Regions from separate parts of the Sulfurovum xiamenensis genome, predicted to be linked through region 2. Evidence: riboswitches for the same ligand, from Rfam matches in the RefSeq annotation. Region 2 holds a riboswitch; each other region holds the start of a gene.

Region 1 (2,280 bases), on a different contig from region 2:
ACTGCTTTTCTGTAAATTCATCCGGCCCCATAGGATAATAGGTATACCCTCCACGGTTTTGAGGCAGTCCAGCATTGGCATGGATAGAGATAGGTCTATGCCAGAGTTCAGAGAGTGTTTTGAGATGTTTTTTTACCTGATCCGGTCCAGTACCACAGTTAAATCCAAGCGATAATATATCAAACGGTTCAAGTATGGTAACTATCGTCTCAGCATTGGTACCTATAAGCATCGTACCACTGAGTTCAATGGTCACAGAAATCATGATAGGAAGCTGAACTTCTCTCTCTTCATTTGCATCCTGACAGGCATGAAGTGCTGCTTTGATCTGTAGAGGATCCTGACAGGTTTCCAAAAGAAAAACATCACATCCACCATCGATAAGTCCAAGCGCAACAAGTTTATACCCCTCATACATCTCGTCATAATGAATATGCCCTAGAGAAGGAAGCTTTGTTCCAGGTCCTATAGAACCTAAAACAAACTTCGGTGATTCTTGTGTACCGTATTCATTACATACCTCTTTGACGAGCTGCGCACCTTTTTTAGAAAGTTCATAGGCCCGTTCACCCATATCATATTCATCAAGTACCCATGGCATAGTACCAAATGTATTTGTCTTTAATAGATCGGCACCCGCCATAGCATAACGCTTATGTATACGTCCTATAAGTTCCGGTGCTGTATCATTCAATAACTCATTACACCCCTCTTGAGATATACCTTTGTCATCCAACCATGCTTCAGCTGGAACTTTAAGGTCTTGTATCTGTGTACCCATTGCACCATCGATGACGAGTATACGATCTTGTAAAAGTGATTTGATTGTTTCTGTAATAGACAAAAAACGCCCCTTTATCATAATTCTGTAATTGTAGCAAAGTATGAAGAAAATATGATTAAATCTTAGTTGTAAGGTAGTGTATTATGTCCATATAAGCTATAGATAGATAATATATAATGTATCATATATAAGGCTAAACTCATTGTGAAGTGAGGGCAGAAAGTTATGGGTCTCAATGCAGATCGCCAAACTGCCAAATGTATTTGATCTGCATTTTTACTTCATTGTGTCCTATAAAACCTTTAATACAACATATCTATTGTCCATGGAGAAAAAATGGGAAAAACAGTTAAAAATATTATTACCGGTCAAGAGATCACAAAACCAGATCCTGTAGATGTAGAAGTGCCATTTGATGGTGGTGTTATGATCACGGAGACAGACCCGGCAGGTATCATCACTTATGCCAACCGTAAATTTCGTGAACTTACCGGTTATACGAAAGAAGAACTCATTGGATCACCACACAGCATAAATAGACATCCAGATATGCCAAAGGCTGCATTCAAAGAGTTATGGGAGACAATAAAAGGTGGAAATTACTGGGAAGGTTTTGTCAAAAATATGACCAGTGAAGGTAAATATTACAATGTGGTTGTATGGATCAAACCTAAATTGGATGATGACGGAAATCTCATCGGATATATTGCAGGGAGAAAGATCCCAGATAAAGACCTTATGCAAAGAGCTTTCGATAAATACAAGGTCATGAAAAATGATGAAGTGTAGTTAATGGGACAACCCATTAACCAAAAAGTATATCAAAGGCTATAAAGCCTTTTTTGCCTCTTGCAATGCTGCAATCACTGCATCAATATTTGCTTTAGGAATATGCACTTTCCAATCCGGTTCTTCAGCACCTGCCTGCAGTGAAATACCGATACTTGCTACACTTTCACTCTTTGGACCATAAGGTTCTGCTACTGTCGTAATCGTGATCTTTCCATCTTTTGTACCACTCAAACCCATTTCATCTATTTTTGTCACTGTGCCACTCATATCTTCTCCTTTAAATTATTTATATCAAGATTATATTACAATGAATTGACTATTTTTTACCTTTGAGCAAACCCATCATTTTGGCTTGCAGACGTAACCACATTTTATGATCGATAGCAGGGAAACCAGCATAGGTTTTACCCCCTTCAAGGGACTTGGTGACACCACCTTTTCCTGCGATAGTTGCGAAGGCACCCACTTCCAAATGTCCCGCAGTAGCACTTTGTCCACCCATGACTACATTTCTGCCTAAAGTCGTAGAGCCTGCAAGACCTACTTGGGCAGCACAAAGGGTGTGTTCACCTACATCACAGTTATGTGCGATCTGTATCAGATTATCCAGTTTGGTACCTTTACGTATATAGGTGGTGCCAAATACAGCTCTGTCTATGGCACAGTTTGCCCCGATCTCTACATCATCTTCTACAACAACATTA
Region 2 (2,280 bases):
GACTATAAACAATTCCATTATAGATATTTCCTACTGTATCTGTATGAATGGTACCTGCAGGTATTAAAACTGCACCACCTGTGGCTCCACTTTGGCTCTCATAAGTCCATACTCTACCATTAGTCCATTCCCCACTATAGGCATACATAGTATATTCTAGATAATTTGTAGAAATTGTACCATCTCCGGATGTCTCTGTGATCTGGATCTTGGTACTACCGAGAGGGTATCCCTCTTTTTCAAAGTTTACTACTGCTTCATCAGTAACCACTATATTATTAAGTGTATAGTATCCATTTGCATCGGTTTTTGTAGTACATCCGGCAATTGTGACTGTAACATCGGCTAGACCAGTACCTGAAATACTATCTTTAACCTGTCCTTGTTGCATTGCAGGCCCACTTTGACATACGGGTGCCGGTTCAGTTACGACTGGATCAGTTGGCGCAGGTTCAGTTACAATTGGGTCCGTTACGATTGGATTAGTTGGCGCTGGTTCCGTGACAGTCGGTTCTGTTGTGTTTGTTTCTGTTGGTGCTGGGTCCGTTACGATTGGTTCTGTTGGCACTGGTTCAGTTATGATCGGTTCCGTGACAATTGGTTCTGTAGGAACTGGATCAGTTACAATCGGTTGTGTACTTGCAAGTGTTGTAAATGTGTTGTCACTACTTACAATGAGTCTACCTCGCTCATCTTCAGAGACTGTTCTATAGTGATATTCTGTAGCAGCTTGTAAATTTGATAAGGTTACAGTACCTTCTTCTTGTACTGTAACTACTGAACCATACTTATTACTTGTACCATACTCTACAGATTTTGTAGTATATCCATAGGGATTCCATTCGATGGTGGCAGAATCTTCTGTAGCTGTGACAATGATATCAATCTTCACTACTTTTTCTGTTGGGGCTGTAGTGAGATCTGTTGTAGTTGAATCTGTTGTAGTCGCTGTTCCTCCACCGCCACAACCTGCAAGCAATGTTGCAAAAGACAGTATAAGTACATTATGTTTGATATTGTTAAGTCTAAACATTCGTTTATATTCCTTCTGTGTATGAACGTGTATTGTTGTGAAGAAAATATATTGAAAGGTAGGGGGAGGGAGTTCTTCTATGAAGAATTGAATAAACCACTATAAATATAGCATTACTTTGTTGTGTTCAACAAAGGCAACTAGGCTATCTCATGAATCATTATTATGAGACCCTTGGCTTTCCGTCCCTACTTCACAATAGGTTTAGCTTTTCTCACTAACTTGGTGGGAATTATATTGAAAGAGCATTACCTCAATATTACCCACATGCCTGAATTTTTATTAGGATTAGGATTATAAACTTTATATAAAAGTTATAATTTATTAAGAGACATCGTTTGAGATACGATATGTCAAAATAAATGCAACCCAGCTATCTTTTTTTCAAAAGACCTGAAGCTTTCCGTCCCTGCTTCACAACAGGTTTGGCCTAATACTTTTATTAATATAACTTATGATTAAGTAGTATCTTAAATCATAGTTGTACCGGAATAATACATAATTAAACTGAAAATAATATAAAATTAAAATATATGTTTATAATCAATTTATTTGATGAAATATAAATTTAGATTACTGTTGCTTCACCATTTTGTATTTTGATAATATAATATATTTAGCTATGATGTAATAATATAAAATATAAATATTTGGTAGTTTGGAGTGATTTATATGTGGACAGACAGAAGGCGTAAATCTTGGAAAAATGATATTTTTTCTGTTATCGGCTTAATTATAATTGATTCACTCTCTTTTTTTACTTCAGTAGGTATCGCCTATGCATTTAGTACATTAATCTCCTTTGAAGTGTTAAGTCTAGATTCCCTTGAACTTAGTACTTTAAAGGACTACGCTTGGCTGTCTATCATATATTTAATTGTTATAAGCTATGAAGGTTTGTATTCTAGAAGGGAAACCTTTTCAGAAGAGTCACGAATTCTTGTTAAATCACTTATTTTATCTACCACTATAGCTCTTATTATTGGATTTCTGGAGCATTTATCCATGTCATTCATTATCTTACTGTGGCTTACTAGTATGATGATCTTTCCTATGTTTAGACTCTATGGTAAAAATCTTTTATATCGTTTAAAAATATGGTATGAGCCTATTCTTATACTTGGGAATAATGGGCCAGGAAGAGAATTTGCTGATAAAATGATGAAAAACCATTTTCTTGGATATAAGGTAATAGGGTTCTTGGATGATGGTAGATCTCTTGAAAATAATGAAGTGCATATCCCAAA
Region 3 (2,280 bases), on a different contig from region 2:
TCTAAAGCGATCGGGATCTCTGGAAAAGATGGCGGTTTTTTAAAGGGGATCCCTAAAGATTTTGAAAAGTTCGGTTATACGGGTATGATCGAACATGTCAATCCTGAGATCGTCAATAATATCATTGAGGACGGTGCGATACCTGTGATCGCTCCTATCGCGGGAAGCAGTACGATGGGACATCCTGGATTCAATATCAATGCGGACCTTGCAGCAAGCAAAATAGCCGTAGCCTTGAAAGCAAGAAAAGTACTGTTCTTGACGGACACGCCTGGTGTGTTAGATAAAGAGATGCAGCTGATCACCAATCTGAGTATAGAAAAAACCGAAGCCCTCAAAGAAGACGGAACGATACAAGGGGGTATGGTACCTAAAGTGGATGCCTGTATAGAAGCATTGCGTGGTGGTGTCAAAAAAGCACACATCATCGATGGTCGCGTAGAGCACTCATTGCTTCTGGAAATTTTGACCAGTTCTGGTGTAGGGACCTGTATCGAACTCTAGAGCAATAAATTGTATAGGTTAAATGAGAAAAACAATAAAAAATTATAAATTTTTAAATTTTTTTTAGAATTTAAGTTCTTTCTCTTAGGTAAGTGTGTTATAATTCTTTCATACGGTTATACTGTATTGAAAAAGCCAAGTTCATCGCGAGGTGGGTACGGAAAGTTATGGGTCTCACGTAGATCGCCAGACTACCAATAGAGATATAAACTCATTCTATCTATTAGAAAGTTTCATTTCTTCTATTACCTGAGTATTTTAGTGTTTGTTTGTCTCTATGATTTTATTAGTTGACATTCTTTTCCCTAAATCATTCTTCTCCTATTATTGTAGGGCAAATAGATACTAGATACTTGAGTTTACTTCAGATTTTATTCCCCCTAATTTCTTATAATCCTTAGCTTATTTAGCTATAATTATCATTCATATAAACATAGGATAATATAGATGCAATTTATTGAGACACGCGGAAATGACGGACAGAAACCTTCATCTGTACCATTTTCAGAAGCAATACTCAGCCCAAGTGCTAGTTTTGGTGGGTTATATGTACCCAAAGAACTCCCAACGTTAGATAGAGAATACCTAGAGGGGCATCTCTCCAGCCATTATAAAACATTGGCATTGGATTTTTTGGAACAATTTGGTATAGATATTGAAAAAGAAGTACTGGTAGAAGCGTTAAAAAGATATGATGCATTTGATGATCCTTCAAATCCTGTACCGCTTTCCCAGATCGAAGATGACTGCTTTGTCTCTGAGCTCTACCATGGTCCTACAAGAGCCTTTAAAGATATGGCTTTACAACCTTTTGGGTATGTGTTAAGTAAATTGGCGCAAAAAAGGGGTGAACACTATCTTATCATGGCAGCGACAAGCGGAGATACCGGTCCTGCCACACTCGAAACCTTTAAAGATCAGGAAGGTGTGCAGGTAGCATGTCTTTACCCGGATGGGGGTACATCCGATGTTCAAAGACTGCAAATGGTTACAGAAGATGCTTCAAATCTGAAAGTGATCGGTGTGAAAGGTAATTTCGACGATACGCAGAATACTCTCAAAGATCTGCTTGCCTCTGATGACTTTAAGGCTGAATTGGAAGAGAGAAATATCAAACTTTCAGCAGCAAACTCTGTAAACTTCGGGCGTATTATCTTCCAGATCATTTACCATATCCACTCCTACCTGGAGTTGGTACGTAAGCAGAGCATCCAAATGGGTGAGAAGATCTATCTGGTTGTTCCTAGTGGTAACTTCGGGAATGCTTTAGGTGCCTATTATGCAAAAAAAGCAGGTTTACCGATAGAAAAGATCCTTATCTCATCCAATATCAATAATATTCTGACAGATTGGATCACCAAGGGGTCGTATGATCTTACAACACGTACACTCATACAGACAGAATCACCGGCTATGGATATTTTGAAAAGTTCTAATGTTGAACGTATTATGTTTGATAAATTCGGTGCAGCACGTACCAAAGAATTGATGGAAGGATTGGCCAAAGACGGCAAGTACCAGTTGAGCACAGATGAACTCGCACTGTTGCGTGAAGATTTTGATGCCTCTTTCTCAGATGATGAAGAGTGTGAAGCTGTGGTAGGCGAATATGCAAAAAAAGGGTACATTATGGACCCGCATACAGCCACATGTATGAGAGCCTATAAAACATTAAGAGAAAAAGATCTCAAAACGGTGGTCTACTCGACTGCAGAATGGACCAAGTTCAGTCCGTCTGTTTCAAAATCACTGGGACATGAGGTCAAAGATGATGTA

What was found. Region 2 has a riboswitch for cyclic di-GMP ahead of PF327_RS09260 (hypothetical protein). Riboswitches for the same ligand answer to the same signal wherever they lie in the genome.
Region 1: another riboswitch for cyclic di-GMP. It lies ahead of PF327_RS01220 (PAS domain-containing protein); the one in region 2 lies ahead of PF327_RS09260 (hypothetical protein).
Region 3: another riboswitch for cyclic di-GMP. It lies ahead of thrC (threonine synthase); the one in region 2 lies ahead of PF327_RS09260 (hypothetical protein).

The regions. Positions count from the first base shown of each region.
Region 1 covers NZ_JAQIBC010000001.1:227,866-230,145, forward strand. The annotation lists gene metH (methionine synthase) at 1-844, opposite strand, end outside; cyclic di-GMP riboswitch class I at 967-1,042, shown strand; gene PF327_RS01220 (PAS domain-containing protein) at 1,121-1,573, shown strand; gene PF327_RS01225 (hypothetical protein) at 1,613-1,843, opposite strand; gene lpxD (UDP-3-O-(3-hydroxymyristoyl)glucosamine N-acyltransferase) at 1,893-2,280, opposite strand, start outside.
Region 2 covers NZ_JAQIBC010000007.1:58,955-61,234, reverse strand. The annotation lists gene PF327_RS09260 (hypothetical protein) at 1-1,033, opposite strand, end outside; cyclic di-GMP riboswitch class I at 1,166-1,252, opposite strand; cyclic di-GMP riboswitch class I at 1,394-1,473, opposite strand; gene wbaP (undecaprenyl-phosphate galactose phosphotransferase WbaP) at 1,706-2,280, shown strand, end outside.
Region 3 covers NZ_JAQIBC010000006.1:74,207-76,486, reverse strand. The annotation lists gene argB (acetylglutamate kinase) at 1-504, shown strand, start outside; cyclic di-GMP riboswitch class I at 629-703, shown strand; gene thrC (threonine synthase) at 952-2,280, shown strand, end outside.